Linked DNA regions of Silvibacterium dinghuense. The protein of the gene in region 1 interacts with the protein of each later gene in a pairwise test. Links are inferred from orthologs where the notes say so. Each region holds a gene or a part of one and is shown on either strand. Other genes may lie near its edges.

The links.
Region 2: the proteins of gyrA (region 1) and gyrB interact in binary tests that used the Escherichia coli proteins (3 or more experiments, as listed by UniProt). The link is inferred for Silvibacterium dinghuense from one-to-one orthologs.

Annotation. Positions count from the first base shown.
Region 1 is NZ_SDMK01000001.1:1,676,502-1,691,466, reverse strand. The notes cover bases 725-3,958. They hold gyrA (DNA gyrase subunit A), read right to left. Parts: upstream 3,580-3,958; coding sequence 925-3,579; downstream 725-924. Other genes in these bases: ESZ00_RS06675 (YIP1 family protein), read left to right, coding at 725-738. Also shown: more of ESZ00_RS06675, read left to right, coding at 1-724; ESZ00_RS06665 (hypothetical protein), read left to right, coding at 3,996-5,177; ESZ00_RS06660 (metal-dependent transcriptional regulator), read left to right, coding at 5,239-5,949; ESZ00_RS06655 (sensor histidine kinase), read left to right, coding at 6,054-9,245; ESZ00_RS06650 (response regulator), read left to right, coding at 9,238-9,864; ESZ00_RS06645 (hypothetical protein), read left to right, coding at 9,879-10,418; ESZ00_RS06640 (VIT1/CCC1 transporter family protein), read left to right, coding at 10,423-11,658; bla (subclass B3 metallo-beta-lactamase), read right to left, coding at 11,720-12,604; ESZ00_RS06630 (prephenate dehydrogenase), read right to left, coding at 12,920-13,801; aroF (3-deoxy-7-phosphoheptulonate synthase), read right to left, coding at 14,020-14,965. UniProt on the Escherichia coli protein: A type II topoisomerase that negatively supercoils closed circular double-stranded (ds) DNA in an ATP-dependent manner to maintain chromosomes in an underwound state.
Region 2 is NZ_SDMK01000005.1:40,673-55,549, forward strand. Bases 1-3,146 are described here. They hold gyrB (DNA topoisomerase (ATP-hydrolyzing) subunit B), read left to right. Parts: upstream 1-324; coding sequence 325-2,946; downstream 2,947-3,146. Other genes in these bases: ESZ00_RS18010 (hypothetical protein), read right to left, coding at 1-53. In the rest of the region: ESZ00_RS18020 (hypothetical protein), read left to right, coding at 3,332-3,976; ESZ00_RS18025 (glycoside hydrolase family 3 C-terminal domain-containing protein), read right to left, coding at 4,142-6,358; ESZ00_RS18030 (endo-beta-N-acetylglucosaminidase), read right to left, coding at 6,617-8,845; ESZ00_RS18035 (TolC family protein), read right to left, coding at 9,016-10,359; ESZ00_RS18040 (efflux RND transporter permease subunit), read right to left, coding at 10,431-13,655; ESZ00_RS18045 (efflux RND transporter periplasmic adaptor subunit), read right to left, coding at 13,655-14,827. UniProt on the Escherichia coli protein: DNA gyrase negatively supercoils closed circular double-stranded DNA in an ATP-dependent manner to maintain chromosomes in an underwound state.

The DNA.
Region 1 (14,965 bases):
TTCGTTCCCCAACCCGATATTCCAAAACTCAGTGAAGTGGAGCGCGTGGTGGATACCTTCACCGCGCCTTCGAAGACCTTCACGGACATCCTGCGCAGTTCGGCATTTCTTGGACCGGTGATCATCATGCTTCTGGTCGCGGTGGGCTTCTCCTTTGCGGTACAGCAGAAGGTCGGCTGGGACAAGGTCTACGAAAATACCATTCATCAGAGTCCGAAGGCCGAGGAGCGTCTTGCGCAGCTCACGCCGGATCAGGCGGCTACACAGAAAGCTGTCGGGGCGAAGATCACCGGTGTCATTTCCTATGTGTATGTGATTCCGGTTCTCATCATCACGGCCGTTACCTCGCTGCTGGTCTGGATTACTGCCAACTTCATCCTGGGTGGCACAGCCAAGTACGGCCAGATCTATGCGGTCAATATGTATGCGTCGCTGGTGATGAATATCAAGTTCATCCTGGCGATGGTTGCGCTCTTTGCGGGACTCGCGCCGGATTCCTTTCAGCTTCAGAATCCGGTCGGCACGAATATCGGTTTCTACCTCAGCCAGGAGGCGCCGAAGGCTCTCACGGCGCTTGGCACGCATATCGATCTCTTCGAGATCTGGTCTCTGGTGCTGGCCACCATCGGCGTTTCTATCGTTGCGAAGATTTCGAGGGGCAAGGCTGCTGTGGCTGTGGTGGGATGGTGGGCAATTTTTGTTCTGGTCGGTGTAGGCATGGCCGCTGTGCGCAGCTAGGACTGGCCGTCCAGGCCACGTCGATTCTCTATCGAGATGTGGGGCACCCTCATCCTCGCCTGCGTGAATCGCCTTCGACGGAGATTCTTCCAGATCGGCCAAGAACAACGGGGTGCTCGCGAAGAGCACCCCGTTGTTCTTGGCCTTTTTCTCTTTCGCTAGAAGCTAAGAGCTAGAGGCTAGTAGCTACTGCAGTAACGTCCCGTTTTCCAGCTCTTCCTTCGCCTCTTCCGGCGGGATGACGACGGCTGCTGCGACCTTGTCTTCTTCCTCGAGGTTCAGCAGCTTGACACCCTGCGTCGAGCGGCCTGCTGCGCGTACGGTCTTGGTGTCGATGCGGATGATCTTGCCGTACTGGCTGATGATCATCAACTCCGAGGTGTCGTCGACGAGATGGATGCCCGTCACCTTGCCGTTGCGCGAGGTCGTCTTCAGGTTGATGACGCCCTTGCCGCCGCGGGTCTGGAGGCGGTACTCGTCCACGTCCGTCCGCTTGCCGAAGCCCTGTTCGGTCACGGTCAGGATGAGGCAGGCGCACGCGACGCCGGCTTCGTCCTTGACGCGTTCCTTCGGAGTCGCAGCGATGCCAACGAGGTAATCCTTCTTGCCGAGGTCGATACCGCGCACGCCGCGGGCCGGACGGCCCATGGAGCGGACATCGTTCTCGTCGAAGCGGATTGCCATGCCGTCATGCGTGGCGAGGAAGACAACCTGGTTGCCGTCGGTGATGCGTGCGCCGATCAGCTCGTCCTCGCCCTCGATGCCGATGGCGATGATGCCGCGCGCCATGACGTTCGAGAAGTCCTTGAGCGGGGTCTTCTTCACCGTGCCCTCGCGCGTCGCGAAGAAGATGAACTTGCCCTCTTCTTCGAGGTTGCGCACCGGCAGGATGGTGCGCACGGTCTCACCCGGCTGCAGGTTGAGCAGGCTGGCAATGGACTTGCCCTTGCCGGCTGCGCCTACATCGGGAATCTCGTACACCTTGAGCCAGTAGACACGGCCCGTGTTGGTGAAGCAGAGCAGGTAGGCGTGCGTCGAGTCGATGATGAGCTGCGAGACGAAATCTTCCTCGCGGGTCTTCATGCCCAGGCGGCCCTGTCCGCCACGGCGCTGCTGGCGATAGGTCGAGATGGGCGTGCGCTTCAGGTAGCCGGAGTGCGAGACGGTGACTGCGACCTGCTCGTCGGCGATGAGGTCTTCGAGCTGGAGCTCGGCCGTCTCGTCGAGGATCTGGGTGCGGCGCTCGTCGCCGTATTCCTTCTTCACCTGCTCGAGTTCCTTCACGATGACCGAGCGCAGCTTCTTCTCGGACGCGAGGATGGACTCATACTCAGCGATGCGGTCGCGAACCTCGGCCAGTTCTTTGAGCAGCTCGTCGATCGAGAGCTGGGTCAGGCGATAGAGCTGCAGTTCGAGAATCGCGTCGATCTGGCGATAGCTCAGCGTGAGCGTCGGGTTGATCAGCGTGGCCGGATCGATGGCATACTTCGCCGGATCGAGCGTAACGCCGGCCAGTGCCTGGTCGCGCACGGTGATGGTGCGTCCGGAGAAGAACTGGAAGAGATTCTCGCGGGCGTCGGCGCGGGACGACGATCCACGGATGATCTTGATGACGTTGTCGAGGTGATCGAGCGCGATCTGGTAGCCGAGCAGAATGTGCTCGCGCTCGCGCGCCTTGCGCAGCTGGTAGGCCGTGCGGCGGCGCACCACGTCGATGCGGTGATCGATGAAGTGACGGATCGCATCGGGCAGCGCGAGTTCCTTCGGCTGGCCGTTGACCACGGCCAGGAAGATCATCGAGAAGCCTTCCTGCATCTGCGTGTGCTTGTAGAGCTGATTGAGCACGATCTGCGCTTCGGCACCGCGCTTCAGCTCGATGACGATGCGCATGCCGTCGCGGTCGCTCTCGTCGCGTACGTCACTGATGTCGTCGATCGTCTTTTCGTTCACCAGCGAAGCAATGCGCTCGATGAGCCTCGCCTTGTTCACCTGGTAGGGGATCTCGCTGACGATGATCGCCTGGCGATTGTTGTTGATGTTCTCGATGGCTGCCTTGGCGCGCATCAGGAAGCGGCCGCGGCCGGTCTTGTAGGCGTTGACGATGCCGCCGCGTCCATAGATGAAGCCGCCGGTCGGGAAGTCCGGACCCTGCACGTGCTTGAGCACGTCGAGCAACCCGGCGTGCGGGTTGTTCACCATCTCGATGGCCGCGTTCACGACCTCGGTGAGGTTGTGGGGCGGAATGTTGGTCGCCATGCCCACGGCAATGCCGCTTGACCCGTTGACGATCAGGTTCGGGATGCGCGCAGGAAGCACGGTCGGCTCGAGCGTCGACTCGTCGTAGTTCGGCGTGAAGTCGACGGTCTCCATCTCGATGTCGGCGACCATTTCGCCCGCAATCCTGAGCAGGCGGCACTCGGTGTAACGCATGGCGGCCGGCGGGTCGCCGTCGATCGAGCCGAAGTTTCCCTGGCCGTCGATGAGCGGATAGCGCAGGCTGAAGGGCTGAGCCAGGCGAACGAGGGTGTCGTAGATGGCCGAGTCGCCGTGCGGATGGTACACACCCATGGTCTGCCCGACGACCTTGGCGCACTTGGTGTACTTCTTGTTATGTTGCAGGCCCATCTCGTGCATCGTGTAGAGCACGCGGCGGTGTACCGGCTTCAGTCCGTCGCGCACGTCGGGCAGCGCGCGGCCGATGATGACCGACATCGAATAGTCGAGATACGAGCGCCGCATCTCCTCTTCAATGTTGATGGGAACAAGATTCGCTGCGCCGGTGGGGCCGCCTGTGCCGTCGCCATTGCCAAGAGGAAGCTGGGGGTTCTGATCGTCTGCCATAGATGAAAGAGGTCACACTGCGGGACTTGCGGATGGCTCGCGAGCAGCGGCGAGCAGGGGAAGCGGGAACACCCGGAGGAAACTGACCTAAATCTATGATACTGCTTTACTTAGTTCGCAGCAATGCGGGTTTGGCCAATGGATTCAGCGGTTTGGCGGTGGGGTTCCGAGACCGTTACTGATGGCGGCCATAAAGGCGGAAGGAATTCCTGCTTATTTAAGAGTTGTGTCTAAAATCCCAGCTTATTTAAGATCCCCAGATTTTTTTAAATTAAGCCGGTTACCAGCCCGACGGGTGCCCCAGCCAAGCCCCGCCTGGGTGGGAAGACAAGCCGCCGGATCGCGACTAACGAGATCGGGGCCGAAGCCAAAAGGTCCGGACGGCCAGTCCCGTTTACACTGGCCAAGAACGCCTGATGCCTCATTCCAGCCATCGACTGCGCAAGTTCCGATTCAATCGTCCGCAACAGATTGCAGCTGTGCTGCTGGCGCTGCTGCTGGGCCAGTGTCTGTGGGTGGCTAACCGGTGCACGCTTTCCGAGCAGGACTACCGTTTCGCCCGCTGCGGCCGCGAGATGTGGGAGAAACCCTCGCCGCTGGCCGGCTACTTTACCACCTGCGGCAACATTCATGACGGCACCCTCGCTTATCGCGCCGCCGGGCTGCCGCTTACCATCCAGCGCATCTTTGCCGGTCAGGCGGCTACCACTTCTACCTGGGAGATGCGCCACGAGGTCGAGTGGATTGGCCTGCTGCTGCGCCTGCCCTTTATTGCCGCGGCGCTTGCCCTGGGCGGATGCCTCTGGTGGGTTACCCGGAGGCTTTTCGGCAATGTGGGTGGTTACATCGCGCTTTCGCTCTACTGCTTCTCGCCTCCGGTGATTGCCTCCGCCGTGGCGCCTAACAATGAGCTCTGGGCCGCTTACGGCCTTTTTGCCGCCGTCTACACGGCCATCGGCGTTTCGCATGCCATGCAGGGCCCGCGAAAGAAATGGCGCCCGCGCATCGTGCTGCTCACCGTGATCTTCGGCATCACAGCCGCTGCGCATCTCTCGGCTTTTTTGATCGCGTTGCTGCTCTCCATTGTCTTCATGGCTTATCTCGCAGAGGGCAAACGCGCCTATCTGCCCACGCTGCTGATCGTCTGGGTGCTTGGCGCGCTGGCGATCCTCTTCGCCTTCTATGGCTTCCGGCCTGAGGCATTCAGCTACGTCTTCCGCAGCAATGTGGCTGCCCTCCGTCCATCGCTCGACTCTGTCCGCGTGCTTTTCCGCCCGATGACCGATGCCGGGATCACTCTGGCCGCTGCCGCTGCGCTCGGCCTGTGGGCAGCCATGCGCCGCTCCCGCTACTTCGGCAATTCCACGCCTCTGGCTGTAGCGGTGCTGCTGCTCTGTATCACGACGACCGGCGTGCCCACGCTCACCTCACTCTGGGCGCTGCCCTTTGTGCTGACCTTTGTCGGCGGTGTCTTTGCTGACGTGCTCGAGCTGGAACGGCCACGCCGCGCGGCCGTTGCATGGCGCTGGATCACGGTCGCCCTCATTCTCTGCCAGGCGGCGCTGTGCATTGCCGGTCTGCCGCTCCTCGTGCCTTAGGTCGATACACCCTGGCGCGCGCTTTACATCCCGCGGCCCAAGCAGCGATCCTTAAGAGTCGTTGAAGGAAGCGTTGCAGAAGGTGAATGGCACGACGAAGGACATGACAGAGATCAGCGTCTCCAAAGAGGATTACCTCAAGGCCGTACTCGAAGCGGAGAGCGAGGGCGAGACCGTGATTTCCGCCACCCTTGCGCATTGGCTGAGCGTCTCGCCGGCCGCTGTTTCGATGGCACTGCGCCGTCTCAAGCGGGACGGCTTTGTGGAGGTGCGGAAGGACGGTGTGATCCGCCTGACTCCGAGCGGCCGGGAAGCCGCGCACCGCACCCTGCTGCGCCATCACCTGATCGAGCGCATGCTTGCCGAAATCTTCGGTATGCCCTGGTATGAGGTCCACGATGAGGCCGAGCGTCTCGAGCACGCTGTCTCGTCTGCTTTTGAAGCTCGCCTGCTGGAAAAGCTCGGCGACACGGGCACCTGCCCGCATGGCAACGCCGTGTTGCCCGAAAGCCCCGCTCGCCGCTCGCGCCGCGGTCTCACCACGCTCGCCGAAAGCTCCGAGGGGGGCACTTATACGGTGGCCAGCCTCTACGAACGCGATCCGCGTCTGCTGCGCTTCCTGCATGAAACCGGCATCGCCCCCGGTGGTCCGGTGCGCGTGCTGCGCAAAAATTACGATCAGACCCTCGCCATCGAGACACCGGCCGGCAGTTTCACCCTTGGAGCCCCCGCCGCAGAAAAGATCTGGGTCAGGCCCGGGACCTCCCGCTGACTGGCTGGCTTTCCGGCTACAAAACTGCCCTGACTCGCGTTCTTCCACCTTTCGATGGATTCTGTTCTCCGCCACTCGATGTGTACCATTCCCACGAGACGGTGATGGGCTCTTTTACAGCTGCAATCCAACGTACGATTCTGCCGCTGTGCCTGCTTCTGGCAGCCACCCTGCTCCCATGGCGAGCCCTCGCTCTCGATCCTCATCTGCCGCCGCGCCATTATGGCTATCAGTCCTGGCAGACGGACAGCGGCCTGCCGCAGAACACTGTTCACGCTATCGCGCAGGATCGCGACGGCTACCTCTGGATCGCAACCGAAGCCGGTCTCGTCCGCTTCGACGCTACCCAGTTCCGCGTCTACACGAAGCAGGACACGCCGGCTCTCGGCAGCGATCTCATTGACAGCCTGTATCTGGACCGCAATGGCTGGCTCTGGATCGGCACCTCAGAGGGCGTCGCGCGCTATCGCGATGGCCGCTTTGAAAGCTCCGCTCAGATCGCTTCCGAAGTGGTCGCTCCGGTGCCGGCTCGTTCCGCCATCTGGCGTGTGGAGGGAGATGCTTTCGGACGCATCTGGCTGCTCACCTCGGCAGGGCTTGAAGTCTATGACGGCCATGGTTTTGCGGATGGTCACGGCTTTGCCCAGGCCGATGGCGTCCCTCCGCTGGATGAGGACGCTACGCTGGCCGCAGGGCCGGATGGCGCTGCCTGGCTGGCGACCATGCAGGGCCTTGCCTATGCCGCCCCAGGCTCGATTCACTTCCGCTCCGTCGGTCCCGCCAGCGCCATCCATGCACTCGCCGTCGATCGCCACGGGCAGGCCTGGGCTGCTTCCGCCACGGGTGTCGAGATCTGTGCACCCGCTGGCTGCCGCGTCCTTGAAGCCGTGCAGTCACTCGGCAGTGTGCACGCCATCGTTTTGGACGCGCAGGGCCATGCATGGCTTGGGACGGATAACGGCCTTGCCATGTATGACGGGCGCATGCTCACCCGCTGGTCTACTGGCGAGGGTCTGCCCGCGGCGCGTGTCGAGCGGCTCTTCTCCGATCGCGAAGGCGCGCTGTGGGTCGCTACCAGCGCCGGTCTTGCCCGCTGCTATGGCGGCCGCATCGAGGCGCCGCCGACGCGCGAAGGTATTTCCGGCAGCTCCCTGCTTGCCTTCCTTGAAGATCGTGAGGGCACCCTGTGGCTGGGCAGCGAGTCCGCCGGTCTGGCTGTTCTGCGCGACCGCGCTTTCACGACCTGGGACACCTCCAGTGGTCTCTCCAGCGACCGCATCCGCGCCATTGCGGGCGATCAGGCCGGCACCCTGTGGCTTGGCACCGATGGCGGCGGTCTCAACCAGCGGCATGTCGATCCGCAGGGTCGTGCCCGCTTCACTGCGCTTACCACCGCGCAGGGGCTCTCGAGCAACATCATTCTTTCCGTCGCCACCGCGCCTGATGGAGCTCTGTGGTTGGGCACACCGGATGGCCTAAATCGCATCGACCACGGCCATGTCCGCGTTTTTACCTCTGCCGACGGCCTGGCCGACGATTTTGTGCGCTCCATTTACTTCGATCGCGAGGGCACCGGCTGGATTGGTACGCGCCGCGGCCTTTCGCGCTGGAAAGACGGTACGTTTACGACATGGACCAGCCTCGACGGTCTCGGCAGCGACCTGGTCGGATCGATGACGGAAGATCGCGAAGGCGTGCTGTGGATCGCAACCCTCGGCGGTCTTACCCGCTTTGCGCATGGCAACTTCCGTAACTACATCCAGCAGGATGGTCTTTCCAGTCGCGTCATCACCGCGCTCTCTGCCGACGCCCGTGGCGATCTCTGGATCGGCACCGAAGGCGGTGGCCTCGATCTTCTCCATGCGGGCCGTTTCTATGCCGCGCGGAATCGTGTCTTGTCGCTCCCGCACTCCGCTGTGTTTCCTGACGATATTGCCGGAATCCTTGAAGACGCCTCTGGCGGCCTCTGGATCAGCTCCAGCCAGGGTATCTTCCGCGTGCAGCGCGACGCATTGGCCGGGGCACTCGAGAGTGCGAAGCCTGCACCGATTGCAATCGAATCTTATGGCGTGGCCGATGGCCTGCGTGTGCGCGAGGCAAACAGCGGAGGCCATCCCGCTGCGTGGCGCATGCCGGACGGCACGCTCTGGTTTGCAACCCCCAAGGGCGTAGCCACGGTCGATCCCGCGCATCTTGCCCGCAATATCGTTCCTCCGCTGGTTGCGATTGAGCAGGTCAGCATCGACGATGTTCCGCAAAATGCAACCGGAATGGTTACGATTCCTGCCGGCAAGCGCCGCGTCGAGATCGCCTATGCTGCGCTCTCTTTTGTTGCGCCGCAGAAGGTGCGCTTTGCTTATCGCCTCACCGGCTTCGATCGCACCTGGATCGACGCCGGCTCGCGCCGCGTCGCCTATTACACCAACCTTCCGCCTGGACGCTATCACTTCGAGGTGCGTGCCTGGAACAACGACGGCGTTCCCGGCGCTTCTGCTGCCGTGCTTGCGCTGCGCATGCGGCCTTATTTCTACCAGACCTTCTGGTTTTATCTGCTGCTTGTTCTCACTGCCGCGCTTGCAGGTTACGGCATCTATCTTGCTCGTCTGCGCAGGATCGAATCCCGCTTTCAGGTGGTTCTCGCTGAGCGTAATCGCATTGCCCGCGAAATCCATGACACGCTTGCGCAGGGTCTCGTCGGGGTCAACATGCAGTTGCAGGTTGCCGGCCGTCTGTTTACTATCGCGCCCGAAGCCGCTACGCAGCATCTTGCCCAGGCACAGGAGCTTGTCCGCTCCGGTCTCGAAGACGCACGCCGTGCCATCTGGGAGCTGCGCTCGGAGACCGGCAGCGACTTCGCCAGCCGGCTTGTCCGCGCCGTGCAGAAGGTCGCGGAAGCGAGCGGCCTCGAGACGCAGGTCGAGGTTGTCGGTCAGTACCGTCCCCTTGCCGTGCCTATCGAAGATGAGTTGCTGCGCATCGCGCAGGAAGCAGTGACGAATGTGGTGCGGCACGCGCAGGCGGCGAAGGTGGAAGTCACTCTGCGCTATGCTGAGCGGCAGGCAGCGCTCACGATTGAAGACAATGGGCAGGGCTTCGATGGCAATGCGCCCTCGCTCCGGGATGGCCACTACGGCCTCACCGGCATCCGTGAGCGCGCGCAGAAGATCGGCGGCCGCGCCGTTGTGGAAAGTTATCCCGGCCGAGGGACCACGATCCGTGTCGAGCTGCCATTGCGCGGATCTTCAGGCCGGGAAGGCATCCCGGGCAGGGAAGTCGAGAAGGAGAATCATGGTTGAAACAATTCGCATCCTGGTCGTCGATGACCACAAGATCGTGCGTCAGGGGCTGGTCGCATTGCTGAACACGGTAAGTGATTTCAGCGTTATTGCAGAGGCCTCCGATGGTCTTGAGGCCATTGATGCATGGCGCCAGCACAAGCCGGACGTGACGCTGATGGATCTGCGTCTGCCGAATCTCAGTGGCGCGGATGCTATTGTCCGCATTCGCGAGACGACTCCCACTGCGCGCATCATCGTGCTCACCACCTTCGATGGTGACGAGGACATCTACCGCGCTCTTCAGGCTGGAGCGCGTGGCTACCTGCTCAAGGGCATGGACCTCGACGAGCTTACCGAGGCGATTCGAGCCGTGCATGCCGGGCGCTCGCGTATTCCTGCGCAGGTGGCGGAGAAGCTGGCCGAGCGTATGGGAGGACCGGGCCTCACGACTCGCGAACTCGAAGTTCTCCAGCGCATCGTCGCCGGGCGCAGTAATAAGGAGATCGCCTCCGATCTTTTCATCTCCGAGGCGACCGTGAAGACTCACGTCAACAGCATCCTCGGCAAGCTCGGCGTCGCCGACCGCACGCATGCCGCTACCACCGCGCTGCAGCGCGGCATCGTGCACCTCGATTGATTCCGGAGCTCGCCATGGTTGCACTCTCCCGCCGCCGCATCCTGTCGCTCTTCGCTCTCGCGCTGGCTGCCCAGGCGATCTCTCCCAGCCTTCTAGGCGCGGAGGCGCGCTGGCGCGCTGCCACCGATGACGAGCTGAAATCGTTGCTTCCCGCGCGAGCGCCTGTTCAACAGGAGCGCATCGAGACAGAGATGCGCACCGCCTCCGGCATTACGGATGGCCGCGGGCATTTCGTCGCCGGTGTCGTGCTCATCACGGCCGGCTATTCGGCGGATGGCAAATACTCGCATTTCTTCCTTACCCAGGTAGCGCTGCGCGTGGGAAATTTCGCGCTCGATCCCGGCTCTTATGTCGTTGGCTGGCAGCATATCGAAGATGGCCTGGAGGTGAAGTTTTATGAAGCTGCTACTGGCCGTCCTGTGGGCACGGTCGCTGCCGGCTTGAATCCCGCCATCACTCGGGTAGAATCGTTTCGAATCTGGCTGCCGGCAGACCGTTCCGTGATGCAGATTGGCCGTTTCAGCTTTCCTTACCGCATTGGAGATGTCCCTTAAGATTATGTCCGCTCCGTACGACGCGCCCGCCAGCCCCGAAATGAAAGTCCGCACTCCTCGAGTGCGCAAACTGCTGGCGGCTCTCGAGTCCAACTGGCAGACCGAGATGACCGGGCATCATACCTACCTCGCGCTCGCACGTGAGGATGCGGACCCGATTCGCAAGCGCACCCTGGAGCACATGGCGGAGTCCGAGGCCGAGCACGCCGCAGCATGGGCAGGCCGTATCGCTGAGCTCGGAGGCGATGCGCCGCGATACAAAGGCAAACCAAATGGCGATGCGGACTCGCTGGCGAATCGCCTGGGCGGCAAGCGCATGGCGCTGCGGCGCCTCGAGATCGATGAGAGCCGCGCCATTGCGCACTACGGCCAGCAGCTCAAGGAGCTGGAAGATGAACCCAGCCTTGCCATTCTCCGCCGGGTTATCGACGAAGAACGCGAGCACTATATCGAGCTCGGCACGCTCGTCCGCGAGCACTACCCGCGCAGGCAGGCCGAAGCTGCCGCAGCCAGCCCGCAGGCGCTGCTCAGCGAACTGCTGGCCAGGCGCTCGGGCTCAGGGCGCCAGGCTGCAGGCTGGATAGGAGACGCCATCTACGGGGTGAACGACGGGCTCGGCGCTATCTTCGGCATCGTCTCCGGCGTCTCCGGCGCCACGGTGGGCAACAGCCATTATGTGCTGCTGGCCGGTATCGCCGGCATGATTGCCAGCGCGCTTTCCATGGGTTCCGGCGCGTATCTTGCCGCGAAGAGCGAGCGCGAAATCTACGAGGCAGAGGTTGAGCGGGAGCGCGAAACCATCGAGATGAACGCGCCCGAGTCGCGTGAGCTGCTCTCGCTTTATTACCAGGTCAAGGGCTTGCCGGAAGACGACGCCGATCGTGTCGTCGACCACATTGCCCGAGATAAGAAGCAGTTCCTGCGCGCGCTTTCTGCCGAGCGGCTGAATTCCACCGAGGATGCACTGCCGAACCCGGCGACCTCGGCCGTGAGCGGCGCTATCTCGACGGCGGTGGGAGCCTTTGTGCCCATCATTCCATTCTTCTTTATGCGCGGCTATGAGGCGATTATCGTTTCGGCTGTCGTGTCGCTGCTGGCGCACTTCGCGGTCGGAGCAGCCAAGTCCCTGATCACGGTACGCAGCTGGTGGGCGAGCGGATTTGAGATGACGCTGGTCGGCGCGGTGGAAGGCGTGGTCACATATGTGATCGGTATCGGGCTGGGGCACATCGGAGCTTAGCTTCACAGAGGGGCCCACACGGGCTTGTTCTCTACCCGTGTGGGCTATGGTTCAGAGCGTGTCAGTGTTTGGACTCAGCTTCTTCCTTGGCTAACTCCTGCTCGAAGTACTGCTGCGCCTCGGTGACAAATGCCTGGTAGCCGGCCGGATCGATGAAGACCCGAGGACCCTCCTGCGGATAGCGCTTGAGCTTGGTGAGCATGTCAAAGTACTGTCCATGCGCGCCGAGAAACACGTCACACTGCAATGCATGCAGAGTGGCGAATGTGTGCTGAAAATCCTGAGCAATGCCGGGATAGCTCGCATGGTGAGCTGGCGTATCCACGAAGTGATATTCGGACCAGAAGCTGGTTCCTCCGATGATGACGATGTTGCGTACTGTCCCCTGCGGCTCGCGCGGGAGATGAGAGCGCATGGTCCACGTAGTGCAGCCGCGTGTGTGTCCCGCCGTCTTATGTGCGGTCAGTATGACTCCGCCGAGCGTGACCGTGTCGCCGTCGTGCAGGATGCGGTCCACATGCACGGGCGCATATTTCACGATAGAAGGTGAGGCAGCGAGGAAGTCTGTCCGCGCACCGCTCTCGACCACGTCTGCATCGCCGTCCATCACCATATTCTTTGCGCCAGTCTCGCGAATCACCTTGGCGGCTCCGGCCATGTGATCGGAATGTGCCTGGCTGTTGAGCAGGATCTTTGTATCTCTCCAGCGAAAGCCCAGCTTCTCCACGCTCGCGCGTATCTGCACTGGCGATGTGGCGAGATTGGCGTTGATGAGGATGTTTCCCTGCGATGTCACGACCAGATAGCTGGCAAGATCGCGGCTGCCTACGTAATAGAGATTGTCTGCAATGCGGAATGGAGTGATCGGTGTCGTCCATGACGGGTCGATCTCCGCATGGGCGAAAGAGCATAGGACGAGAAGAAACAGGAGTGTCAGGCGGCGCATCGCTTCTGATCTTACGGGGAAACCGCTTCCTCTGCTGGTGGTGCTCTTCGTCTTCGGATGCCGCGCGACCACGGCCATCGCGCTCTACTGGACGGTGGTCTTAGTCGCGCGCACCGTAGGCGCCGCCATCGGCAACTGGATCGCGGAGAACGAAATCATCCGTCTAGGCCTCGCGCACAGCACGCTGCTCAACGGCGTGGCGTCTGTTGCACTGCTGCTGTTCTGGAGAGCGAAGGGTGTGAGTGAGGGTGTAGGGTATAGAGCTTTCGCATGCCCATGTCTCAGAAGCGAGACATGGGGCACCCGGGTTCTTTTCTACAACCCGTTCCGAAACAAATTCGCCTTCACAAACTCCTCGCGCAGTTCCGGAGTCTTGAGGTTCTCGCGCAGGTGTTGCAGCCGTTGCTCGAGCGCCAGGATGCTTGCGGCCACGGCCTCCGTATTCGTGTGCGCGATGTCGCGCCACATGGAGAATGGGCTTGACCCGAGGCGTGTCATCTCGCGCAGGGCGCGGCCTCCGATGGCCTGAATCTCTTCCTTCGAGGGGAACTCGTCTTCGAGCAGTGCCGAGAGCGCCGTCGCCAGGTACTGCGGCAGGTGGCTGACCCAGGCGCAGACCTCGTCGTGCCGTTCCGGCGCGAGGTCGAGGACGCGGCTGCCAAAGCGCGCTGTCCACGCACGCCAATCATTGGCGAGAGTGCGTGCGGCAGGGCTCATGCCTTGCGTATCTTTGGTCTCGGTAAAGAGCCACGCTGCGTTCTCAAAGAGTGCGCCGTCGGCATTGGCCGCGCCGCCTACTTCCTTGCCCGCCATGGGGTGTCCGGGGAGAAAGCCTGCCATCTCGAGCATGTTGTACTTGCCTGTTGCACGCGCGCAGATGGCGCCCTTCACCGAGCCGACGTCGGTGACCAGTTGTGCGGGAGTAAGCTCAGGCGCGAGGCGGTCGAGCCACTCAAGAATGGTGAAGACCGGGCCGCTGAGCAGAATCACGTCGCTGGACCTGGCTACGTCGAGGGCGGCTTCGATCGCTGGGTCCGCCGCGCAGTGGATCGCACCGGTCTCAAGCGCGATCCGGGTCTCTAATGCAGACGGGTCCCAGCCGGTGATGGTGCCCGCAAAACCATGCGAGCGCAGCGCCAGTCCCGCCGAGGCTCCTATGAGTCCCGTTCCGAGAATGGCGATGCGCTCGATAGGCATGGTTCTAGCCTAAAGCATTTGCTGGAGGTGGGTTCGTGACCCCCAAGCGGAGCTTGGATGGGGCACCCTTGTCCAAGCTTGTTGAGAGAGAACCGCAAGCCCCTCCACTGCGCTTCGCTTCGGTCGGGGTGACAGTGCGTAGAGATTGGGAAGCGTTCAGGCTTTGTATCAGGGCACGACTTCAGTCGTGCCCTGATACGTTACTCTCCTCCCGAGCTTTAAACGGCTGCGGGTTCGGGTGCTACCACCGGAGCAGCCGTCACCGTCCGTCCCACGGCCGGAGCAATGATGCGCAACTCGTCCATCAGCTTTGCGAACTGCTCGGGGAAGAGCGTCTGCGCGCCGTCGGAGACAGCTTTGTCGGGATTCGGGTGCACCTCGATGATGAGGCCGTCCGCGCCCGCAGCGACCGAGGCCCGCGCCATCGCCGGCACCATCGCGCGCTTGCCGGTGCCGTGCGAGGGATCGGCAATGATGGGCAGGTGCGAGAGGTGATGAATGACCGGGATCGCCGAGATGTCCATCGTGTTGCGCGTGTAGGTCTCGTAGGTGCGGATGCCGCGCTCGCAAAGCATCACATCATAGTTGCCGCCGGCCAGGATGTACTCGGCCGAGAGCAGCAGCTCTTCGATGGTGGCGGCGATGCCGCGCTTGAGCAGCACCGGCTTGCGGACCTTGCCCAGCTCGCGCAGCAGGTTGAAGTTCTGCATGTTGCGCGCGCCCACCTGGAAGCAGTCGATATAGGGCAGCATGACCTCGATCTGCGAAATCTCCATCACCTCGGTGATGACGAGCAGGCCGGTCTTGTCGCCCACTTCGCGCAGCAGCTTCAGGCCTTCCACGCCCATGCCCTGGAAGCTGTACGGCGAGCTGCGGGGCTTGTATGCGCCTCCGCGCAGAAACTTCGCGCCCGCGGCCTTTACCTGCTCGGCTGCGAGGAAGATCTGTTCGCGGCTCTCGACGGAGCATGGTCCGGCCATGGCTACGACTTCTTCACCGCCGACCTTCACGCCGTTGGGGAAGGTGATGACGGTGCCCTCGGGGCGGAAGCCGCGGCCTGCGAGTTTGTAAGGCGAAGAGATGCGCACGGCTTCGGCTACGCCCGGGAAGAGCTCGAAATCCTTGTGGTCGAACTGGCCCGGTGTACCTACGCCGGCGAGGATG
Region 2 (14,877 bases), on another replicon or contig:
AGCGTCAGCAGAAGGTTGGAGAGCGAGGACATGGGCTTTACCGGGTACAGCATGACAAGAATATCTCGACATTGGTTGCCTACTCAATGACGGAAACGGGCAATCTGCTTATACGACTTTAGTGGGATAAAAGGGATTCATTTTTCAGGCCTTTCCGCTCCCCTGCACGGCTTTCCCCTGTTGCGCCGCCCGAACCCGGCAACGGCCCCCGCTGTGCTAAAATAAAGGCGTAGACTTATCGGCAAAAACCTTTCACTTTCAAGACTTTAATTCTAATTACGACCGCCCTGGTCCAGAGAGTGAAAGAAGCCAAATCGGAGTTCCATGTCCCAAAAAGAGCTAGAACTTGCGACCGACACCCCTACCGGGGCAGTCCCTTCTTCCAACGGTACACCGAACGGCAGCTACACCAGCGATAACATCAAGGTTCTCGAGGGCCTTGAGGCCGTCCGCCTGCGTCCGGCCATGTACATCGGCTCGACCGGCGAAATGGGCCTGCACCATCTGGTCTATGAGGTCGTCGACAACTCCGTCGACGAAGCCCTTGCCGGCTTTGCCAAGAAGATCGAAGTCATCATCCACGTCGACAACTCCATCACCGTCATCGACGACGGCCGCGGCATTCCGGTAGACATGAAGACGCTGGACAACGGCGAGAAGATGCCCGCGGTCCAGGTGGTGCTGACCAAGCTGCACGCCGGCGGTAAGTTCGACTCCTCGACCTACAAGGTTTCCGGCGGTCTGCACGGTGTGGGCGTCTCCTGCGTCAACGCGCTCAGCGAGGATTTCGACGTCGAGATCTGGCGCGACGGCCACACCTACGAGCAGGACTATGCCAAGGGAGCGCCGACCTCCGAGCTACGCCAGGCGGGCACCTCGAAGCGCCGTGGTACCAAGGTGCACTTCCTGCCCGACAAGACGATCTTCACCGTCACCGAATACAACTACGACACGCTGGCCCAGCGCCTGCGCGAGCTCGCCTTCCTGAACAAGGGCCTGGAGATCACGCTGACCGATGAGCGCGTGACCGATCCCAAGACGGGTGAGGCCAAGCGCGCCGAGTTCCGCTATGCGGGCGGCATCGCCGAGTTCATCAAGCACATCAACAAGGGCAAGCAGATTCTCCACGAGAAGCCGATCGTCATGGAAGGCTTCCGTGACAACGTCGATATGGAGATCGCCCTCCAGTACAACGACAGCTACTCGGAAACGGTCTTCTGCTTCGCCAACAACATCAATACGGCAGACGGCGGCACGCATCTCTCCGGCTTCAAGACGGCGCTCACCCGCACCATCAACTCGGCCGGCCAGCAGCTGGGTCTCTTCAAGGACGTGAAGGAGAACCTCTCGGGCGATGACGTCCGCGAAGGCCTGGTTGCGGTCATCAGCGTGAAGCTGCCGCAGCCGCAGTTCGAAGGCCAGACCAAGGGCAAGCTCAACTCGGACATCGCCGGCATTGTGCAAGCGCTGGTGAACGAGAAGCTGGGCATGTTCCTCGAGCAGAATCCGCCGGTCGCCAAGCGCATCATCAACAAGGCCATTGAAGCAGCCCGCGCACGCGAAGCCGCGCGCAAGGCCCGCGATCTGACTCGCCGTAAGGGCGCGCTCGATGGCGGCGGACTGCCGGGCAAGCTGGCCGACTGCTCCGAACGCAACCCGGAGCGCTGCGAGCTCTACCTCGTCGAGGGCGAGTCCGCAGGCGGCACCGCCAAGCAGGGCCGCGACCGCCGCTTCCAGGCTATCCTGCCGCTGAAGGGCAAGATCCTCAACGTCGAGAAGGCTCGTTACGACAAGATGCTCGGCCACGAGGAAATCCGCGCGATGATCACCGCGCTCGGCACCGGCATCGGCAAGGAAGACTTCGACCCGGCCAAGCTGCGCTACGGCAAGATCATCCTGATGACAGACGCCGACGTGGACGGCTCGCATATCCGCACGCTGCTGCTGACCTTCTTCTTCCGTCACATGAACGAGCTGATCAAGCGCGGTCACGTGTACATTGCGCAGCCGCCGCTCTACAAGATCAAGAAGGGCCGCTTCGAGCAGTACATCAAGGACGACCGCGACTTCGTGAAGGTCATGGTCAAGCGCGCCTCCGACGGCATGATCGTGCGCCACGGCGACGCGGGCGAGAAGCTTGAAGGCGCTGCCCTGACCAAGTTCATGGGCAACCTGAACGACTACCTCGGCTTCTTCGAGAAGCTGAACAAGCGCCTGCGCAACGAAGAGATCACCACGCTGCTGGCCAAGCTCGAGCTGGTGCGCCGCACGGACTTCGAAGGCGAGACCGCTCCTGAAAAGCTGGTAGCGCTGCATGGCAAGCTCAAGCAGATCGAGCGCAAGTACCAGTTCAAGGGCCTCTCGGAGCCGGTGCGCGACGAAGAGCACCAGACCTGGTCGCTGAGCTTTACCGACGCGCAGGGTGCAACCCGCACCATCGACTGGACGCTGGCCTCAACACCGGACTATCGCCAGACGATGAACAAGTACGCGCAGATCAAGGAGTCGCTCGAGCCTCCGTTCTTTGTCGAATACGCGCCGAAGGGCTCGGCAGCAAAAGTTGCAGAAGCCGCCGAAGCAGAGGCTGAGGAGACCGAAGGCGAGACCACCGGTGAAGCCGAGGCGGGCAAGCCCGCACCCAAGCGCGCCGGCCGCATCTCGCTCGATCCGGTCGAAAAGCAGACGCCGCAGGAGCTCTTCGAATACGTTATCGATCAGGGGCGCCGTGAGTACCAGGTGCAGCGCTACAAAGGTCTCGGTGAGATGACCTCGGCACAGCTCTGGGAGACGACCATGGATCCCGAACGCCGCACGCTATTGCAGGTCAAACTCGAGGATCTGGCAGAGACCGAGACCATCTTCACCACGCTGATGGGTGAAGATGTCGAGGCACGCCGCAAGTTCATCGAAGAAAATGCGCTCGACGTGAAGAACCTCGATATCTAACCTTCTGTACCGGGCGAAATGACTCGACCCCAAAGCAAAAAGGCACCCGACGGGTGCCTTTTTGCTTTGTATCGATCGCTTGAGCAAGCCTGCGGATACAAGGCTCTTCGCTCATAAGATCACAGAAAAGTAATAGCCATTTCACACTTTCAAAGGACAGTCTTCGGGCTGCTCTTTGGCGCTCATGGGAATGGTAGAGTTAAATCCCATGAGGCTCGCAACGTCTTTCCTGGCAGCCCTGGCGATAGCTGGAAGCATGTCTCCTGGAGTCGCCCAGCCCCCACAAGAAGGAAATCCCGCTGCGAGCGCGGCGCCGCAGACCAGCCAGACAGAGTTGCCGCCACCGGAGAGCGAGTTCAGCCTGGAGCATCGGGAGCCAGGAGCGATGCATCCTGAAGATCGGGCATTGTGGGCTGCACGAGCCGCCGAACTCTCGCATGCAGCTTCAGCAGGGGGCTATGCCCTGGAGAGTGTCGGGCCAGATCACCTGCCGCAAGGCTGGCAGGTGGACCAATCTGTTTGTCCACTGATGAGCGATGTGCTCCTCCTGCACTATCGGCGCACATTCGAAGACGGACGCGAATCTCTTTTTACCGCCATCCTCCCGCGAAACGGCGGACACGTGCGCGTGCTCGAGATTCTGCATCGCGGAGCCGCGACCTTTGTCCCCACCATCACGAGCCGTCAAACGCTGGAGCTTTTCAACCATCTCGTGGCAAAAGAAGAGCTGCGAAATGCGATGAAACCCTATGGCTCCTGGCTCGCCGCAGGTGTTTGTTATGCCGAGTTGAATGGGATGGAACCGAGAGTGCCTCGCCGGCCGGAAACGGACCCGGCAACAGCAGGCGCAATGCCTCCCAGCCTCTTGCTGGATGGCGAGAACGGCGACCGCAGGATCATTTTCTCCGACCGCGCGTCCGAGCATGGCTATACCGTGTGGACGGTCGTAGTGGATGCACAAGGAGTTCTGCGGAGCGCCAGAGAAGAAGAAGAACACACGACATGGCAGAGAAAACCAGCCTCACATTAGCTGCTGGATTGTGCTGACCGCAGCCCAAGGCTCTCCCTGCCTCCAACCCCACGTGAGTCTGGCAAGCCAGAGACTTTTCGCACTGGAACGTTCTTCTCTCAGCGCGAGAAATGAGAAAGTCATGCTCCGGAGTGCATGCCTTTCTCTGCCTTCTGTAAGCTCCTCTCAAGGCCGAATCGCGAGCTCCTGATGCAGCCGGATATCCGCGGAAGAAGCTCCGATGCGCACGTCCACACGATCACGCTCGAGCGTCCACTGGTTCTTCTTTTCATTCCAGTAAGCAAGATCGTCGGCCTTCACGGTGAGCGGCACGGAGACAGTCTGGCCGGAAGGGATATGCACGCGCTGAAACCCTTTGAGCTCCTCTTTGGCGCGAGCCACCAGGGAGCCCTGGTGCGATATATAAAGCTGCACGACCTCATCGCCGTCGCGTCCACCGGTATTTGTAACATCCACGGTGGCAGTTACCTCCTCACCACCTCGCAGAAACGGTTTATCCAGGCGAAGGTTGCTATAGCGGAACGATGTATAGCTGAGGCCATAACCAAACGGATAGAGCGGCTGGCCCTTGAAGTACATGTAGGTGCGACCGTCGCGGATGTTGTAATCCATCATCGGTGGTAGCTGGTCGAGTGAAGCTGGCCAGGTTGTCACGAGACGTCCGGCGGGATTGTAATCACCGAAAAGAACTTTCGCGAGAGCCGTGCCTTCATCCTGCGAGGCGTGCGCCATGTGCAGGATCGCAGGAATATACTGCTGGCTCCAATTGACCGTATACGGAAAGCTGGAAATAAGAACCATCACGGTGCGCGGATTCACGGCATAGACCTGTTTGACGAGCTGCTCCTGCTCAAGCGTGAGACTCTCGCGGTCCCGGCCTTCGCGGCCATCTGAGGGAACGGCGCAGGGGAGCGTGCCGCCGCCATCGACCGTGTCATGCCAGTCATGAGCCATGTCCGGTCCGCAGGTGGGGTCATTTCCAACCACAACGATAGCGACATCCGATGCACGCGCAGCGTTGATCGCAGCCTGGTTCAGCTCGCTGCCGGCATAGTGGACACGAACGTACGGACCGAGCGCGGCCTTGATACCGTCGAGCGGTGTGACGGCATAAGGCGGATAGCCCCCATACCAATCCCAATGCACCGAATCGGCAAGCGGACCGATCACAGCGATCGATCGAATGGCGTGCTTGTCGAGTGGAAGCATATTGCCTTCATTCTTGAGGAGCACGACCGACTCGAGAGCCATCTTTTGCGAGATGGCGCGATGTTTATCGCTGTTCCAAGGCTCAGGACTATCTTTTTGCATGGCATCCTGATGCTGATCCGTAGATGCAGGAACAACTGCCGGAGGTTGATTGTCCACACCGGCATTGGCCGCGGGCGGCGGCGTGGACTCCTGGCCAGGATCGAGGAGGCCAAGCTTCAGAGAGATCACAAATTTACGCCGCAGCAGATCGTCGATCTCAGCCTCGGTCACAGAGCCCTCCTTCACCGCCGCGGCTGTCTCGTCTTTATAGGTGTCGAGAAACTGGTTGATGCCGGCATGCAAACAAGCGATCACCGCGGCCTTCTGATCGGGAAAGCGTTTATGGTCGGTCCAGAGCAGCCTGACCGCACCACCATCCGAAGAGAGAACATCGACGCCCCACTTGTCTTCCACAATGGACTTAAGGACAGGATTGACGGCCATCGGGGTACCGTTCCATGCGTTATAGCTGGCCATGACACCACGCGCGCCACCATCCAAAAAGCCCATGCGAAAGGGCACGGAGTAATACTCCCAGAACAGGCGAGCATCAAAGACGGAGTTCGATTTTGTGCGCAGGTCTTCGTTGGAATTTGCAAGAAAGTGCTTGAGAAGCGCGGCTGCCTGCCAATGGTTGGGATCGTCGCCCTGAAGGCCTTTGACGAAGTTCACAACCATGGTGCCGTTAAAGAATGGATCCTCGCCGTAAACCTCTTCGCTGCGGCCCCAGCGCGGATCGCGGGCGAGATCGGCCTGCGGCCCCCAAAGCATATAGATCGAACGGTTGTAGCGCGGCTGTTCGGAGATATAGCGGGCCTCTGCACCCTCGACCGCCGCAGCCTGGCGCACCAGATCCGGATCCCAGGTTTCTCCCATGCCCGGCGGCTGCGGAAACTGCGTGGTGTAGATAGCCTCCCGGTGATGTTCTTCATTGCCACGCTGCACGACGCCGTGGATACCCTCGGAGCTTCCAAAGCTCCTCACCCCAAGACGCGGAACAGCAGTGTCGGTGCTAAGGCAGTCGATCTTCTCTTCCAGCGTCATGCGCGAGAGAAGATCGTGAATGCGTGCCTCCGGGGAAAGCGCGGTATTACGAAATCCTGGAGCCTGCTGTGCAACAGCCGCAGGCAAAATAAGAACTGAACCTAGAAAAGCCAATATGGACGAGCGCATCCATGCAGCACGGGGGAGCAGAGCCATCACAGTCAGAAATAAACCTCCAAGGCAGGAGCCGTTCACAGGCTGATTGGAGGCGGCAGGTATTGTCAAGGTGAGAGCTGCTGCCGCTCCAATCGCGCAGTTATCGCGGCAATTCCAACCCTCGCAGCACGCCTTCTCTTTTCAGCAGTCAAAGAGAAGGCATGCTGCGTATGAATGCGGTGATAGCCCCTATGCGGCCTGCACTGTGGTGCGTGCCGGGAGGCTGCGGAGTAGCGGATTTTCACGGCTTGTTGCCACAAGCTCGAATGCTATCGCGCTTCCCTGCTCTGCCTGCACGCTCTCCACGTAATAACAGTCGGCGGTAACACGTCCGAGCCAGGTTCTGGCATTTGACGTCGCATTCATGGCATAGAGATCGTAATAAGCATCCTCATCCCGCATCTGCCAGCGCAACCGCACCTGCATGGTTCCCTGAGCAGCCCCCGCAGCATGCGCTTCAACCGTAAACGAGGATGGCGCGGAATGGGTCTCACCTTTTAAGGGGAGTCCCGCATAGATCTCTCCGATATGAACGTCTACCGGCGTATCGGCATGCGCTGGCTTCTCATGATGAAAGCCAATCAGGAGCGCAGCCAGAGTTCTTCCTCGGTAGGGAGCAAGCGTCATGCGGGATCGCGTCCAGCCATGATCGAGCTGTTCATGGAGAATGGCGTCTGTTTGCGTGAAGCGAACCCATTCCGCCTGATCTGGAGCATCTTCAAAGATCAAACCAGCAAGCAGATACTCCTTTGTCTCAGCAAGACCTTGCCATACCAGATGCAGAGAAAGATCCCCTGCATTCTGAACAGGCAACTTCGTCTTATAGAGACGCAATGAGACGCCATCCCGGGCACGAAGTGAGCCGGAGATATGCAACGATGCACCGCCGTCAAAGGCCAGCGCCCGGTCATACTCCACACGAAGAGGCGCATACTTTGCAGCAGAGCGATCCAGAGAACCCTGCATCGGCTCCAACCACCATTGCCACGTCGGCAGAAGATCCTGAATCCCCAGATTGAACCATGGACGATCTCCCTGCTTCGCGCCATCCACGAAGAAGGCATCGCCGGCACCCAGGTTGAAGTGAGTCAGAAACGGAAAAGCCCCGATCACGGAGTGCTCGACGGTAAAGTTTGCAACGCCATAAGTGATAGGCAGCTTCACCTGATCCGTAGGATGGTCTTCCGTGGGAGAGTAATCCGTATATCTCCGCGTTCTCCCTGCGACCTCGGCGTAAATATGAGCCTGCTCCGCATTAGGCGCATTGTCGAGCGCGGGGTTCTGAGACTGGCCGCTGAAGAAGCGGCGCTCGAGCGCATAGAACTCTTCCTCTCGCGAGAGAGCCGGCGCAGCATCGCCTTTGCCTTTATCCAGCGCCAATTGCATGGTGTGCAGGCCATCCTCAAAGCTATAAACCTGCAAACTGCCATAAGCGGTGGCACTGTCATTCGGATGAATCACAGAAGGAGCAGACAGGCCAAGATATCCCGGCCCCGGATAAAGCTGGTATCCGAAATAAGCCGAGCGATATGGGTCGAGACCGTTCTTCCTGCAATAGGCATAGACGGATGCAGCATCGGTCGGCCTTCCCGAACAGCAGCCGTGCGTCATGCTGTAGCCGCTCCATCCCTGGTCGAGCATCGTGCTATCCGCAAACGATGCGGCAGGAACATACGGTGTTCCGGGTGTCTCGATCGGCATCAACTGATCCATATCTGCAGACCCGTCATAAAACTGGATATAGAAATCGGACTTACCTTGCCGATGGGCCTCTTCGCGCATCATGGCAAGCAGATCGAGTATCTGAGCATGTCCCTCCGGAGTCCCGAGCTCGAAGTTCATGAAGTAGCCGTCAAAGCCGAAATACAGAGCCAGCTCCACAAACTTAGCGGCCACCTGCTTTGCAGGCACGGCACTCGAATCGAAGATGCGCTTGTCTGGCTGAAAGATCGTTCCCAGGCACAAGGCGCCATTGCGATGCGCCGCATCGATCAGAGCCGCATTCGGAATCATGCCGGGACCGCTCCAGCTCACGACAATATCGTGATAGCCGATCATGCGGGAGACATACACTCCACCCTGCGGAGGTGCTCCATAGCGCGACCGTTTGTAGTGATCGTCCGCATGCTCGCCAAGCGTGCGATAACATCCGGTCAGCGTAGCCACCTGCGGTAAAGAGCTGAGCTTAGGATGTGCCTGAGTCGGCGCAAAGGCGGGAATCCTGGCTGCACGCGGTACGCGCGAACGAAAATAGGCAGCATCCGGATCGACGGATGGCACATAGTCCATCAAGGCAGCGAAGCTGTCGCGTGATTTTGCCGTCAAAGGAAAGATGGGGGCAAGTGTATCGAAGGAATTCGCACCTGCATCCTGCCCCTCTAAGGCGAAGGCCTGCTTCTGTCCCCAGAAACTGAACAAGGAAGCAGCGGCTAAAAAGGAAAACTGACGTCGCGTGAACGACACCCCGGCATTTGCACTGTCTTGAGCGGAAAAAGCCATCTTCTCTCATTATTCGTATGCAGAGCGTACATGGCAAAGCGCACGATCGTGGAATGCCGGATGACCGCTTCAGCGACGCCAGAAAGTTATCAAATCGATCCGATTTCGTAATTGAGCGTGGCCAGAGACAGCCGGTACTGATACTGCGCATTCGAGTTTCCGATTGCCGCATCCGTCTGTTGATATTGCGCCTGGCTGAGCTCGACAATCGAGCTGAGCCCCATCTGGTATCGAGTCTGCGCCAGCTTGAGCGCAAGGTTGGCCTGGTTCAGCAAGTCCGTTGTTACGGCTACCTTTTGATATGCGGTTTGCGCCGCAAGCCAGGAGGTGCGCACGTCGCGCACCACGCGATCACGCAGCGCGCGGGTCTGTTCGGCCGCAGCCTCAGCGCGGATGCTTGCCTCCTTCGCCTGCGACGTATAGAGGAAACCGTTGAAGATGGGGATATTCATATTCACCCCGACGGCGCCCCACCAGCTGCTGTTGTAATATTCGCCGGGTCGTACCGGCACCGCGCCCGCCGTGCCCAGCGCACTGATGCTGGGTAAAAGCTGGTCACGCTGCGCGTGGCTGAATTTGACCGCAGCTTGATGGCTCAGGTCGAGCGCCTGCAAATCAGGCCGCTGCTCGAGCGCAAGCTTCAGCAACTGATCGGCATCGGGTGGAGGCGGAGCAAGAGCACCGCCGTCAGCAACAAGCTGGTAGCTCGTCGCGGTATCGAGGCCAAGCACTTCGTCGAGCGCGGCCATCGTAGCGCTGGCATTATTCTGCGCATCGAGCAGCAGCAGCTTGGCCTGCGAGAGATTGACATCGGCAAAGCTCAGATCGAGCGTGGACTTGAGTTTGTTTTTCGTCATCACGCCGATCTGGTCGTCGGTGGTCTGGCGGGTTTTCACGTTCTGCTGCGCCACATTGAGCAAAGCCTGCGCCTCAAGCACGTTATAGAAAGCCTGATCTGTAGTGAGGACGATGTCCTGGGTAGTGGCAAGCGCCGAGGCATCCTGCGCTTTCTCCTCGAGGTTCGAGGAGAGAACAAGATTGCGCGTCCGGCCGAAGTCCGTGATGAGTTGCGAGGCACTGGCACCTGCGCCTGCGTGCTCGAAGAGGCGCGAGGCAGTGAGCGAACCAGCCGAGATGCGTGAAGCCTGGTTCGCATCCTCGGCTGTAACACCACCTGCCACCGAGGGAAGCTCGGCAGCACGGTTCTCACGCACGACCTGGTGCTGCGCCAGTGCGAGCAGGCGCTTTGCGCTAATGTGCGGATTGTTGCGGATCGCCATCTGCTCGGCATCGTGCAGCGTGAGCCGAGCGGCCGCACTCTCTGACGAATCAGAGAGTGCGGCCGTCTGACCTTGCGGCGCGCTGCTCTGGGCCAGCAACTGCAGCTTCGGCGCTTCAGGAAGAGGAGCGCTGCCATGGCTCTGAGCATGCAAATAACTCGCTCCTCCAAAAGCAAACAGCGCACAGAAAATCAGGCGAGAGGAGGTGAAGGTAAGTGTTTGCATCAGTGTGCCCTTCCTTCCGCGAGGAGCTTTTTCTCTTGCCGTCCATGAATGAGGAGATAGACCGCCGGGACCAGGAAGACAGTCACCACGACAGATACGCCGAGGCCACCGATAATGGCTCGGGCCAGCGGCGCATACTGTTCGCTGCCGGCCTCGAGGCCAAGCGCCATCGGAATCATGCCGAGCAGCGTGGCCAGCGAGGTCATCAGGATGGGACGCAGACGCACACGGCAGGCGCGAATCACCGCTTCGAGCAGCGGCAATCCTTCGCTGTGCAGGATGCCGGCAAACTCGACGATAAGGATGCTGTTCGAAACAACAATGCCAGTCATCATGATGACTCCCATCAGGGACATGATGTTCAGCGTGCTTCCGGTAACAAAGAGGATGAGCACTACGCCAGCAAGTCCGGGAGGAATAGCCATAAGAATGATGAACGGATCGATGAATGAGGTGAACTGCGCCATAAGAATGAGATAGACGAGCAGGACGGAGATGATCAGCCCCAGACCGAATTCGGCGAAGGAGCGGTTCATACTCACCACAGCCCCGCGCACTTTAAGCACGGTGTTGCGCTCGGTCTTGGTCTGCGCGAGAAGCTTTTGGATGTCTCCACCCACTCCCTGCAGTGCTTCCTTCTTCGTCGCAACATAAATGTCGATGACACGGCGAATCTGATAGTGGTCAACTTCAGTTGGGGTATTGATCAGCTTGATGTCAGCAACCGAACTGAGCGGGGTGTAGCCCGTGGAGTGATCCCCTGCCCAGATAACCGGATTCGCATCGCCGGCCTGACGTGCCTCTTCGCCCGGCGCATAGCCCGCGGGACGAGTGCCGCGCAGAGGAATGCTGCGGAAGTCTTCCATCGTCATGTGATTCAGAACATGGTTGGCGTACTGCACCGTGACCATGTAATTGTTGCCGGTCTTCGGATCGATCCAATAGCTGGGCGCCACCTGGCCATCCGAGGTCATGGCGGTGATGACGTTGTCGACCACATCTTTCGCAGAGAGGCCGATGAGGCTTGCGCGCTCGCGATCAATGTTGAGTTCTATGCCGGGATAGTCGAGATTCTGCGGAATATAAACGTCACTTACATTGGGCATAGCCTTGATCTTCTCTGCCATTTGTTTGGCGAGTGCATACGCGCTCTCCATATTGTTGGAGCTGATCTGCACATCGATCGGCGCAGGCAGCCCCTGATTGATGACGCCATCCACAAGACCGCCTGCCTGGAAGTACGTGCTGAGCTCCGGCATCTGCTGCGACAGTTTCTCGCGTACACGACGCATGTATTCGTAACTGCCAATCCTGTGATCTTCCTTGAGACTGGTCTGCACAAAGGCCGTGTCCATCGATGCATTCGTCGTAAAGATGGCTGAGAGATCCGGATAAACACCGATGTTAGAGACGATCATGCCGAGATCCGAGGGCTTGACGACACTGCGGATGACATTCTCGACCCTGGCGATATAGTCGTTGCTCACTTCAAGCCGCGTGCCACTGGGCATCTGCACGTCGATGACGAACTGGCCTGGATCAGTACGCGGAAAATAAGCTCTGCCCAGGAAAGGTAATAGACCAGCGAGGACCAGGACCACGCCGCCAAGGATGATAGCAGTGGTGAATCCTGGCCGCCGCATCGCGCGCTTGGCCAGTCCTTCGTACCAGTCGAGCAGCTTCTGGAATTTGTTATTGAAGCCGCGCTCGAAGCGTGCGAAGAAGCTCTGCTTCTTTGCTTCGTCTTCTCCGTGATGGATGCGGATGAAATTCGCACAAAAAAGCGGGACAACCGTCATCGCAAAGAAGTACGAGGCAAAGATGGAGAGCACCACCCCCAGAGCCAGCGGCGTAAAAATGTACTTGCTGATACCGGAGAGAAAGGTAACCGGAAAGAAGACGATCGAGGTAGTAGAGGTCGCGGCAAGCACTGCGAGCGAAACTTCCATGCCGCCTTTCTCCGCGGCTTCGCGCGGTTTACAACCCATTTCCATGAAGCGGAAGATATTCTCGAGCACGACCACCGAATCGTCGATAAGGCGAGAGAAAGCCAGAGCAAGACCACCGAGGATCATCGTGTTGATGGAACCGCCCATGGCCTTCGTCAGCAGCAGACACACGAGCGCGGACAGTGGAATCGACAACAGCACGGCGAAAGTCGCGCGCGGACTGCCGAGGAAGATGAAGATCATCAGGCCAGTGAGCACGAGGCCGATGCTGGCCTCCTTGATGAGGTTCTTCACTGCCATCTTCACGAAGATCGACTGATCGAAGACCACCGAGGTCTTCAGCGTCTCGGGGATATCCACCAGCTTCTTGATGGCATCTTTCATCCCGTTGACGATCGTGATGGTGTTACTGTCTCCGCCTTGCTTGAAGACAGGCACGTAGACCGAGCGCTGACCGTCAATGCGGACAATGTTGTACTGCAGCGTGCCCGCGTCTTCGGCCTTGCCAATATCCGCGACGAGCACCGAAGAGTTGCCCACGGACTTAAGCGGCATCTCGTTCATCGCCTTAGCATCTGGAAACTGGCTGTTGGCGTAAATGTTGAAGTCTTTCGAACCAATGCGAACATCGCCGGCGGGCAGGATGAGGTTTGAGCTGTTCACCGACTGTACGACATCGTTGAGACTTAGATTGCGGGCTTCCATCTTGAGCGGATCGACGTAGATCTGAATTTGCCGATATGTGCCGCCATACGGCTGCGGCACCGAGGCGCCCGGAACATTGGAGATCTGATTGCGAACCTGGAACTGCGCAAGATCCTTCAGTTGTGTCTCACCGAGCCCCTTGCCTTTGAGCGTGACAAGGCAGACAGGCTGCGTGGATGCGTCCATACCGAGCACGACAGGCGGAAGAGTTCCTGGTGGAAGTCTCCGCAGGTCAGCCATGGCGAGGTTCGCAATATTGCTTAGCGCAGCATCTGCATTCGTGCCGGGCTTGAAATAGATTTTGATGAGGCTGACGCCGGTCAGTGAGCGCGATTCGCTATGGTCGACATTTGCAGCCAGCGTAAAGAAGCGCTCGAAGGTGTTGGTGATATCGGCCTCGATCTGCTTAGGCGGCATGCCGTTATAAAACGTAGCGACAACGACGACCGGCATGTCGATTTTCGGAAAAAGATCGACCGGCATGCTGGCAATGCCCACGAAACCCACGAGCATGACCATCAGGCAGAGCATGATGATGAAGAACGGATATTTCAACGCAAACTTCGGCATTACTGCGCACCTCCGTTGCTGTCGTCCGCCTTCATATCGATTACGCCGCCAGATTCCTTCTGTTCCTCTGAGGCTTGCGACGGTACGAGAACAGAGGTGACCTGCTCGCCGTCGCTGTACTTATCCTGGCCTCCCACAATCACCCGATCGCCCTCCTCGAGACCGCTCTTGACCTCTGCAAGTTTGCTCGCCTGCAGACCAACGACTACAGGCCGAATCCGGACGCGATTCTGCGCGTCGACCACATAGACCATCTGCTGGCTGCCGTGAATGACCAGCGCTTCCACCGGAAGCGTGAGAACATCATGCACACTCGCCATCGCAAGGCGCGCGTTCGCATACATGCCGGGAGCGATGGAGAGATCGCGGTTGTCCACATCGACTTCGGTCTCCATGGTGCGGGTCTCAAAGTTGACATTGCGCGTGAAGCGAACGATTTTCCCCGTGATGGAGCGGCTCAAGGCATCGATGCGAATGCGGATGGTATCGCCCTCGTGGATATACTGCACGTCGTCCTCGGGAACAGGCATACGCAGGCGCAGCAGCGTGCTCTGCGCCAGGCGCACGATAGGCAGATCCTGCTGATTGGAATTGGTGCCGCTCTGAATGAGCGCACCCGTATCGGCATAGCGCCAGACCACTACGCCATCAATCGGCGCAACCACATGGGTATAGTCCTGAATGGCCTGCTCACGCTCATTATTGGCATGTGCCGACTCGGCATGTTGCTGAGCAGCATCAGCCGCGGCCTTCGCTGCATCCACCTGCGAAGCGGAGGAGAGGTCCTTACTCTGCGCATCATCGAGCTCCTGCTGCGCGACCAGCCCCGGCTGCGCCTTTGACGTGTCGAGGAGGCGCTGATAATTAAGGTGCTCGGCAGCATGCACCGCTTCCGCCCGCCTGATCTCGTGCTGGGCACGGGTAATCTCTGCCCTGGCCTGCGCCATATCAAAGGCGCTGGCCTCGAGCTGCGCCTGCAGCTCCGGCACTTCAAGCACGGCGAGGACTTCGCCTTTCCGCACTTTGTCGCCAATATCCACATTGATCTTCTTCATGAAGCCACTGACCTTGGGGTGAACATCGACCACCTGGTACGGCTGAAACTGGCCGGCGAGGCTGAGCATGTGCGAGATATCGCCACGTTGCACACGAGCAACGCTGGCCGAGGGCACGGATGCCGATTCTTCCGCAGGATCTGCGGAGTGTGAGCTGCAGGAAATGA